DNA from 2 places in the Mesorhizobium sp. M5C.F.Ca.IN.020.29.1.1 genome. Region 1 is predicted to be linked to the other one. Evidence: predicted binding sites of a transcription regulator. Region 1 holds the regulator's gene; the other holds the start of a gene.
The links. Region 1 encodes LexA, which represses DNA repair genes until DNA is damaged. Its sites were predicted from a motif close to TGTTCNNNNTGTGTTCNG; they were not measured.
Positions count from the first base shown of each region.

Region 2: the regulator LexA is predicted to act here: its motif matches at 2,747-2,764, upstream of dinB (DNA polymerase IV).

Region 1 is NZ_RZSW01000414.1:371-5,664, forward strand. Features, by position in the region: partial or broken gene gltX (glutamate--tRNA ligase) at 1-939, opposite strand, end outside; gene EOA85_RS25765 (ComEC/Rec2 family competence protein) at 1,042-3,498, shown strand; gene lexA (transcriptional repressor LexA) at 3,492-4,229, opposite strand; partial or broken gene glp (gephyrin-like molybdotransferase Glp) at 4,334-5,294, opposite strand, start outside.
Region 2 is NZ_RZSW01000203.1:3,123-8,716, reverse strand. Features, by position in the region: gene ligD (non-homologous end-joining DNA ligase) at 1-835, shown strand, start outside; gene ligD (non-homologous end-joining DNA ligase) at 756-1,493, shown strand; gene dinB (DNA polymerase IV) at 1,506-2,546, opposite strand; partial or broken gene EOA85_RS17535 (ImuA family protein) at 2,848-3,574, shown strand; gene EOA85_RS17530 (DNA polymerase Y family protein) at 3,489-5,009, shown strand; gene EOA85_RS17525 (PHP domain-containing protein) at 5,006-5,594, shown strand, end outside.

The DNA.
Region 1 (5,294 bases):
ATGCACGCCGTTCAGCGCCTCGAGCTTGGCGAAGTCGAAGCGGGCGGCCCCCTTGTTGACGTCGCCGATGTCGAACCAGGCAATCATGTCGGCGATCGACATGACCTCGTCGTCGCCGTGGCTCCAGCCAAGGCGCGCCAGGTAGTTGAGCAGTGCCTCAGGCAGGTAGCCCATGGCACGATAGGCTTCGACGCCTAGGGCACCGTGCCGCTTCGACAGCTTGGCGCCGTCGGCGCCATGGATCAGCGGGATATGCGACATCGACGGCACGTCCCAGTCCATGGCTCGATAGATCACCATCTGGCGGGCGGCATTGGTCAGATGGTCGTCGCCGCGGATGATGTGGGTGATGCCCATGTCATGGTCGTCGACGACGACGGCATGCATATAGGTCGGATTGCCGTCCGAGCGCAGGATGATGAAATCGTCGAGATCCTTGTTGGGGAAGCGGACTTCGCCCTGCACGCGGTCATGCACCACCGTCTCGCCGCCGGCCGGCGCCTTGATGCGGATCGCGCCCTTGGCGCCGGCCGGCGCCTCCGACGGGTCGCGGTCGCGCCAGCGGCCGTCATAGCGAGGAGGCAGCCCCTTGGCACGCGCGCTCTCGCGCATCGCCTCCAGCTCGGCCGGCGTCGCATAGCAGTAATAGGCTTTGCCGAGCCGCACCAGCTCCTCGGCGACCGCGCGGTGGCGCGGCGCGCGCTCGAGCTGCGATACCGGCTCGCCGTCCCAGGTGAGGCCGAGCCAGGCGAGCCCATCGAGAATGGCAGCGGTTGCCGCATCGGTCGAACGCTCGCGATCGGTGTCCTCGATGCGCAGCAGCATCTTGCCGCTAGTGTGTTTCGCATACAGCCAGTTGAACAGCGCCGTGCGCGCCCCGCCAATATGCAGGAAGCCGGTGGGCGAGGGGGCAAAACGGGTGACGACCTTGTCGGACATGGGACTCTCAGGCAAGCGCAGGAAACGGATGTGGTTGCGCGGACTTTCGCGCGTCGCGCGTTCATGTAGCATAGGAGGTCAAGGGCGCAAGGGGCAGACCCGATGGCTGGACCAGGCCGGGGCGTGGACGAGAGCGAGGGCGCGATCACAAGCGTCAGCGAACGATCGCTGTTTGCCGACGTTCCTCACGCCGAGCCGCTACCCGCTTTGCTGCCTGCATCGCACCCGGCCACCCAGCCTCTTTCGCCGGAGCGCTCCGCGCCAATACCGGCTCCACAACCGGGGCCCGTCATTCGTTTCCGCCGACAGCTCAGCCATCTTTCACCATCCGGTATCCGCAACAGCGTGGCCTCGGCAGCCGGCCTGGAACTCGACCGCGGCGTCGCCTTCCTGCTGGTGCCGGTTTTTCTGGCGTGCGGGGTGATCGTCTATTTTTCGCTTACCGTCGAACCGGACTTTCCGCAGCCCATTGCCGTCGTGGTCCTCACGGCATTGTGTGCGGCTGTCACCCGCTCATGGCGCAAGACGCATCTGTGCTTCATGGCAGCGTTGCTGTGCGCACTCGGTGTTCTCGCCGCCAAGGTTGAGACCTGGCGCGCGGGAACGCAGATGCTCGGTTCGGAAATCCAGACCCAGCTCACCGGCCGTGTCGTTAGGCTCGATCAGATGGCGAACGGCCGGATCAGGCTGACCATCGACGTGATGTCGACCGCCCGGCCGACACTGCGTTATGCACCGGGACGCGTCAGGGTTTCGGCACGCAAAATTCCCGCTGAGATAACTGCAGGCTCGGTGGCAACCGGTTATGTGCGGCTTTTGCCTCCGACTGGCCCGGTTAGGCCGGACAGTTATGACTTCTCCTTTGACAGCTATTTCGCCGGTATCGGTGCCAGTGGCTTTTTCCTCGGCGATCCGAAGATCGTCGTTTCCGAGGATGTGCCGTTCGCCGCGCGCCTTTCTTCCTCGATCGAAAAGGCGCGCGAAAACATTGCCGACCATATCAGGGACAGCATTGGTGGCGCCGAGGGGGAGATTGCCGCCGCACTGATCATCGGCGTGCGTGCCGGCATTCCCGAAGAGATAAACGAATCGATGCGGCGCACCGGCATCTACCACATCATCTCGATTTCCGGCCTGCACATGGCGCTTGTCGCCGGCACGATTATGGGATTGCTGCGCGGCGCCTTTGCGCTGTTTCCCGATTTTTCGTCACGCCGGCCGGTCAAGAAATATGCGGCTGCTGCCGCACTCCTTTCCATCGCTGCCTATCTCATTTTTTCCGGTATCGTGGTCGCGGCTGAACGCAGCTTCATCATGCTGGCGGTAATGCTTGTCGCCGTGCTGTTCGACCGAGCGGCACTTACCATGCGCAATCTGACGATTTCTGCCATCGCCGTCATCGTCGTGTCGCCGCACGAGGTGGTCGGCCCAAGCTTCCAGATGTCCTTCGCCGCGACTGCTGCTCTCGTGGGCGCCTATGCCGGCTGGTCCGACTATCGTGCCGACAGGGCCACGGCGCCGCCACAGCGACGGTCGCCGGTCGCTTTCGTCACGCGAAAACTCGCCGCTGGGACAGGTACCATCGCAATGACCTCCATCATTGCCGGCAGCGCCACCGCGCTCTTCGCCATCTGGCACTTCCAGCGCGTATCGCCGCTTAGCCTGTTCGCCAATCTGGCGGTCATGCCAATCGTCACGGTCGTCATGTTCCTGGCCGTCCTCAGCGCTCTGGCAATGCCTTTCGGCTTCGACGGACCTTTCCTCTACATGATGGGCAAGGGACTGACGGCCATGATCGCAATATCGGGATGGATTTCCGAGCGGTCGCCGGTCGATGCAGTCGGGCTGATCTCGTTGCAGTCGGTTCTGCTGGTGACGGTCGCCCTGGTCATCGCTACGATGGCGACGACATGGTTGCGGCTTGCGGCACTTCCCTTTGCGCTCGCCGGCCTGCTGACGATTTCCGACACGCGCGCCCCCGATGTGCTGATTTCGGAAGATGCGCATCTGGTGGCGCTGCCGATCGGCGGCGGCGAACTTGCCGTCAACCGGGTGCGTTCGAACGAATTCACCACCGACAACTGGAAACATGCGCTGGTTTCAGCGACCATTGTCGAGCCGGAGACATTCGAAAAAGGAGACGTGCGGTTCGACATCGCCGACCCGGCCGACCTGCCGCCTGGAGCGCCCTTCTACTGCACTGCCGGCCTGTGCCTCGCCCGGCACCCGTCCGGCGCGATCATCGCACTCGCCGACGACCGCAAAACCGCACGGCCAGCCTGTGCCTTTGCCGATTTGATCGTCATCGACGATGCCACAGCCTATTATAATCCCTGCCGCAATCCGCTGGTTCTCGTCGTCACCAAACGGCAGCTCGCTCGCGTGGGCAGTGCCGCCGTCTTCTTCGATCCGCTATCAGCGACGACGCGCGCAGAAATCCGTTTTGCCGTCAGACAGCCATATAGGCCCTGGCACGAGCAGCGGAGATTTTCGCGCGAGGCGAGGGGCTTGCCGCCATACCGCAGGGCCGAGAAACCCAAGAAGCCTGCCGCTCAGTAACGCCGGATCAGTCCGACGAGCTTGCCTTGCACCTTGACCCGGTCCGGCCCGAAGATGCGCGTCTCATAGGCCGGATTGGCGGCTTCCAGTGCAATCGAGGCGCCCTTGCGGCGGAACCGCTTCAGCGTCGCTTCCTCCTCGTCGACCAACGCAACGATGATCTCGCCAGGCTGGGCGGTGTCGGCGTTGCGGATGATGACCGTGTCGCCGTCGAAAATGCCGGCCTCAATCATCGAATCACCCTTGACCTCCAGCGCGTAGTGCGTGCCGCCGGTGATCATGTCCGGTGGTACCGAGATCGAATGCGTCTGGTGCTGGATGGCGTCGATCGGCACACCGGCAGCGATGCGGCCCATCACCGGTATGGAGATGGTGGCAACGACGTCGTCGTCATTGCCGGCCGCGGGCAGGCGCGAAGGCGCCGGTTTGATCTGTCGTCCGAGGCTGCCCTGCCCAAGGCTGCCCTGAATGACGCTTGGCGAGAATTTGCGCGCCGCATTGAGGCCGGGCGCGATCGAATCGGGCAGGCGCAGCACCTCCAGCGCGCGGGCCCGGTTGGGCAGGCGGCGAATAAAACCGCGCTCCTCCAGCGCCGTGATCAGCCGATGGATCCCCGACTTCGAGGCGAGGTCGAGCGCTTCCTTCATCTCGTCGAACGAGGGCGGAATGCCGCTTTCCTTCAGCCGCTCGTGGATGAACATCAGCAGTTCATGTTGTTTGCGTGTCAGCATCGTGACCCCCAACAGAATCAGAAAAACAAACCCAGAACAAACACTATCTGTTCCAGTTGTGTTCCGCAACCGTTTAAAGTTTAATGAATGTGTTGACGTTTTGTTCAGCGTAGCATCAGTACGCTGCACGCGGCGCCCGTCGCGGCTGGGGGAGCGAATGGCTCGCGCACGATCAGCCCGTTGGCGTCGGCCAGCATTTTGAGCATCGAGGAATCCTGGACGCCGAACGGGGTCGCCAGTGGCGTGCCGGCTTCTTCCTTCACCACCGCGCGTACATAATCCTGCCTGAGATCGTTGGCCGGCATGGCGGCGCCGAGCCGCGCCTGACGAATGTCCTGCCGGAAGGCGCGGCCGCCGAGCCGCGCAAGCAGCGGCTTCAGAAAGAGCTGCGTGCAGACCAGGCTCGCCACCGGATTGCCAGGCAGGCCGATGCAGCGGATGTCGCCCAGCCGCCCGAACATCAACGGCTTGCCGGGCCGCATGGCGATTTTCCAGAAATCGAGCGTCATGCCTTCACCGGTCAGCACGTCATGGACCAGGTCATGGTCGCCGACCGAGGCGCCGCCCAGCGTGACAATGACATCGGCGCCTGCGTCGACCGCTTGTTTCACCAGCGTGGCGATCGCCTCCTTGCGGTCGGGGGCGATGCCGAGATCGAGCGCGCTGGCGCCGACCGAGCGGGCCGCGGCGGCGACGCCATAGGCATTGGACGAGATGATCTGGTCGGGGCCAAGGTCGCTGCCCGGCGGCAGCAATTCGTCGCCGGTGGCGATGATGGCGATCAGCGGCCGTTTCACCACGCTGACCTGCGGGTGGTTGGCCGATGCCGCCAGCGACAATGCCGCCGGATCAAGCGGGCGGCCTCTCTCCAGCAGGACGTCGCCCTTCGAGAAATCGAGCCCGAGGCGGCGGATGTTGCGGCCTTCAACCGTCGACGCGGTCACTTCGACGCTGCCGCCGCCGAGATCCCTGGCATTCTCCTGGATAACGATGGTGTCGGCGCCTGCAGGAAGCGGCGCGCCGGTGAAGATGCGCACGGCCTGCGCCGGGCCGACTGTTCCGGCA
Region 2 (5,594 bases), on a different contig from region 1:
GCCCCTGCTCGAGCGCAAGGAACGGCTTGCGGAACTGCTGGGCGAGAGGGACCCTGACGACAGCCTGCAGTTTTCCAGCCATATCGCCGACAACGGCAAGAAGATCTTCGACACCATGTGCGCCGGCGGCCACGAGGGTATCATCGCCAAGCGCGCGGACAGTCGCTATGTCGGCGACCGCACCGCCAGTTGGCTCAAGATCAAGTGCACGAAACGACAGGAATTCGTGGTCGGTGGCTACCGCCCAAGCGACACCGGCCGTGGCATGGCCTCGCTGATCCTAGGCACTTACGAAAACGGCAAGCTGATCTACCGCGGCCGCGTCGGCACCGGGTTCACCGAGGCGATGCGCAAATCCATACTCGCGCAGTTGGAGAAGCGGCCTCTGGATAAGCCCGCCTTCGCATCCGTGCCGCGCGACATCGCGCGCCGCGCCAGGTGGGTGAATCCCGAACTCGTCGCCGAAGTCACCTATTCCGAGGTGACACCGGACGGCAGCCTGCGTCACCCGAGCTTCCAAGGTATGCGCGAAGACAAGCGCGCCGACCAGGTGGTGATGGAAACGCCCAAGACCGTCGCATCCGCCGCCACGGCCAATCTGGATCCCGCTATGGGCAAGGAGATCGCCCGCGCGGTTGGCGTGACCCTGACCCATCCCGACAAGCTGATGTATCCCGGCACTGCGGTGACAAAGGCAACGCTCGCCGCCTACTACGCCGCGGTCGCCGCATATCCAGGATCGGCCGCTATCGCTGGTGCGCGACACCAACGGCGACCTGCAGCAGACCTTTTTTCAGAAGCACAAGCTGCCTGGCATGCCCAAGGCCATCCATGACGGCCAGTTGGAGAAGATGTCCGGCAAGGAGAGCCGCATCCTGTGGGTCGATGACCTGGCGGGCCTCATCGCCGGCGTCCAGATGAACGTGCTTGAATTCCACGTCTGGGGAAGCCTTCGCCAGCAGCCAGACTTGCCGCACAGGATAATCTTCGACATCGACCCCGACGAGGCCCTGGGCTTTGGTGACGTCAAGCAGGCCGCGCTGGACATCCGCGGCGTTCTCGAGGCACTCGGCCTCCAATCCTGGCCGCTGTTATCAGGTGGCAAGGGCGTCCACGTGGTCGTGCCACTCGTTCCCGAGGCTGACTGGGAAATGGTCAAGGGCTTCTGCCAGGACTTCGCCGAACTGCTGGCCCGCACCGATCCGTCCCGCTTCGTCGCGAATATGAGCAAGGCGAGACGCAAGGGTCGCATGTTCATCGACTATCTGCGCAACGGACAGGGCGCCACGGCAATTTGCCCGTGGTCGACACGCGCGCGGTCCGGTGCGTCGTGCGCCGTACCCGTCACTTGGGATGAGCTGCCGACATTCAAGAGTGCCAGCGCATTTGACGTTTTCACTGCCGCCGCCCGGGCTCAGGAGTCGGACGCGTGGAAGGGCTATTTCGATGTCGAACAAACGCTGACAGAGCGGATCCGAAAAGCAGTCCGATAACTGCAGCCAGTCCTAGATCGTGAGCGACATCTGCCTATCGGCCTCGGTTCGCGTTCCGTTTAGATTTGAAAGTGTCACCCCGAGCAGGCGGATCCCCTTGCTGACAGGAAATACCTGATCGAGAAGGGTGCCGCTGACGGTCGCTAGGTCGGCTTCGCCCTCGATGACGCCTCCGATCGTGCGGCTGCGCGTGATCTGCTGGAAGTCGGCGAATTTCACCTTCAATGTCACCGTGCGACCCTGTATCGATCTTTCCTCGCAATAGCGCCACACCTTACCGACCAATGGCGCCAGCTCCTTGCGAGCACTTTCGAGGTCAAACAAATCGCTCGCAAAGGTGTCTTCGGCCCCCACGGACTTGCGCTCGCGGTCGGCCCGCACTGCGCGTTCGTCGATGCCCCGGGCGATCCAGTAATAGTACGGTCCCGCCTTCCCGAACTTCTCCTCCAGGAACGCCAGGCTCTGTGCGCGCAGGTCGGCGCCGGTTTCGATGCCCAGCCGAGCCATTTTGTCAGCAGTCGCCGGGCCAACACCATGAAATTTCCGTACGGGCAAGGCCTCGACAAAGGCGGGACCCTGCTTCGGGGTGATGACGAACAGCCCATCGGGCTTGTTCTGGCCGGAGGCGAGCTTGGCCAGGAATTTGTTGTAGCTGACGCCGGCCGAAGCAGTCAGCCCGGTTTCGGCCTTGATCTTGGCCCGGATCATTTCCGCGATCGTCGTGGCGACCGGGATGCCCTGCAGATTGTCGGTGACGTCGAGATAGGCCTCGTCGAGCGAGAGCGGTTCGATGAGTGGCGTGTGCTCGGCAAAGATCGCGTGGATCTGCTGGGAGACGGCGCGATAGGCGTCAAAGCGCGGCGGCACGAAGATGAGCTCGGGGCATTTGCGCTTCGCCGTGATCGAGGGCATGGCGGATCGGACCCCGAACTTTCTGGCCTCGTAGCTCGCAGCGGCTACCACACCGCGCGCGGCCGAGCCGCCGACCGCCACAGGCTTGCCGCGCAGGTCGGGATTGTCGCGCTGTTCGACCGAGGCGAAGAAGGCATCCATGTCGACATGGATGATCTTGCGAAGGATGGCCGTGCCTTCCCGCGGCGCATCAACTTGTTGGTCCCTGTCGCTTCGCTCGCCCACTTCGCCGTCCCTGCATCACCTGCGGCATATCAAGATAGACCACACCTCGATCAGGGGGAGTCTGGGATCAACTCTCGGAGCGGCGCAACGAGTCCGATTGACTCTCGGACACCGAAGAGAACAAATAAGGAACATATCAGCCCCGAAATCCATTGGGAAGACAGTTTGAGAGTGTTTCGTTCATGGGTCAGCCGGCCGCCAGCCCTGCTATCGCGCGCTTCGCGAGCGAGTCGCGCGCCTCGAAGGCGGGCCGGCGCGCAACCGTGCGACGCTTCCCTTCGGCGTTCCCAGGATCGACAAGGTCTTGCCGGGAGGCGGGCTGGCGCCTCGGGGCGCTGCACGACGTTGCCGGGGGCCGCAACGGGGCGATCGATGGCGCCGCGGCGGCGCTCTTTGCCGCCGGGATTGCTGCGCGCGCCAAAGGGAAGGTGCTCTGGTGCGTCACCCGGCAGGATCTCTTCGCCCCTGCCCTCGCCCAGGCTGGGCTGTTGCCGGGCCGTGTCGTCTATGTCGAGGCGGGCGACGAAGCTTCCGTGCTCGCCTGCTTCGAAGAAGGGCTTCGCCATGGCGGTCTAGGCGCCGTCGTTGCCGAACTGGCACGCCTCTCGATGACCGCCTCCCGCCGACTGCAACTCGCCGCCGAAGCCTCCGGCGCCATCGGCATCGCCATCCGCCGTTGGCGACGACAAACCGAAGCGACCGATTTTGGACAACCAACCGCCGCGGTCACCCGCTGGCGGGTCACCGCGCTCCCCTCCCGTCCCTTGCCGGTCTCCGGTATCGGCCGCGCTCGCTGGCAGCTCGAGCTGATCCGGGTGCGGGCGGGAGAAAGCGCCGATTTTGAAGTGGAAGCCTGCGATGACAAGGGTCGTCTCGCTCTATTTTCCGGCCTGGCCGACCGATCGCCTTCGGCGCGCGATGGGCCGGTCCGCGCCATCGGCTGAAATCCCGATCGTCATGCTCGGCCGGCAGGGAAACCGGCGGCTCGTGCTGGCCGCCGATGCGGCGGCACACACGGCCGGCCTGCGCATAGGCATGCCGGCGAGCAAGGCCCAGGTGCTGGTGCCCAACCTGCAGAGCTTCGACCTGGATTCAGCCGCCGATGCCGCGGCCCTCGATAGAATGGCGCTCTGGTCACTGCGCTATGCCCCGATCGTTGCCGCCGATCCGCCCGATGGTCTCATCATCGACACCACAGGCGCCGACCATCTGCATGGCGGGGAGGAGACGATGCTCGAGGGACTGGTCTCGCGCATGGCGGCCTCCGGTATCGAGGCGCGCGCCGCTGTCGCGGACACGTGGGGCGCCGCTCATGCCTGCGCGCGCTTCCTCGCCCGGCCGACCTTCGTCGCGCCATTGGGGCAAGCCCCGGCGATTATGCGCGCCCTTCCGATCGGTGCCCTGCGGCTTCCCCACGATATCGTCGAAGGCCTGCTCACGCTCGGCTTCGAGCGGATGGGCGAAGTCGAGGCGGCTCCGCGCGCCTCTCTCACCCTTCGCTTCGGGCCTGAACTCGGCCGTCGCCTGGACCAGGCGATGGGGCGGCGCAGCGAACCTTTCGAGCCCGCCCGCTCTCCCGAACTCATCGAGGTTCGCCGGGCCTTCGGCGAGCCGATCGGCGCCGCCGAGACCATAGCCCGCTATACCGGCAAGCTCGTCGCAACCCTCTGTGAGGCGCTTGAGGCCAAGGGGCTCGGCGCCCGCCGGTTGGACCTGCTGCTTCACCGCGTCGACAACCGCATCGAAGCCATTCGCGTTGGCACCGCAGTGCCAGTGCGCGATGTCAAACGGCTGACCCGCCTCCTGACCGACCGCATCGAAACTGTCGATCCCGGTTTCGGCATCGAGGTGATGACCCTGGCCGCGACGCTCGCCGAACCTTTCGGAGCCAAGCAGATCATCTCCTCATTGGTCGAGGAGCCGGAGCCCGACATCACCGATCTCATCGACGTGCTCGCCAACCGTATTGGCGAGCAGCGGCTCTACCGCTTTGCCCCGGTCGAGAGTGACGTGCCCGAACGCTCGGTCCGCCGCATCGCGCCGAATGCGCCGGACGACGGGACGAGTTGGCCTGGTGACTGGCCTCGCCCGCCGCGTCTGCTGACCCACCCCGAACCCATCGAGACAATGGCCCTGCTGCCCGACCATCCGCCGGTCTGGTTCAGTTGGCGCGGCATCCGGCGTCGCGTTACCCGCGCCGATGGTCCCGAACGCGTGTTTGGCGAATGGTGGCACCGCGATGCCGAACTGATCGCGGTGCGCGACTATTTCCAGGTGGAAGACGAGTCCGGCGAGCGCTTCTGGATCTACCGCGCCGGCGACGGCGAGGATCCCGAGACCGGTTCCCACAAATGGTTCCTGCATGGGGTCTTCGCATGAGCGGACCGCACTATGCCGAATTGCAGGTAACCAGCCACTTCTCGTTCCTTCGGGGAGCAAGCTCTTGCGACGACCTGTTCGCGCAGGCAGCCGCGCGCGGCATTGAAGCCCTTGCCATCGTCGATCGCAACTCTCTGGCCGGCATCGTCCGCGCCCACCAGGCAGCCAAGGACGCCGGCGTCAGGCTCATCGTCGGCTGCCGCGTCGATCTCGTCGACGGCATGTCGATGCTCGTCTATCCCACCGACCGGGCCGCCTATTCCCGGCTGTGCCGGCTGCTGACCTTGGGCAAGAAACGCGGTGGCAAGGCGCAATGCCATCTCGAATGGAGCGACCTGGCTGACTATGCCGAGGGCCTGATCGCCGTTCTCGTTCCCGATCGCGCCGATGACACCTGCGCCCTGCAGCTGCGCCGACTGCGGGAGACCTTCAGCGATCGCGCCTATCTGGCGCTGACCTTGCGCCGTCGGCCCAATGACCAGGTCCGGCTCCATGAACTGTCCAACCTCGCCACACAAATGCGGGTGCCGACCGTGGTGACCAACGACGTTCTGTTCCACGAGCCCGGCCGGCGCATCCTCCAGG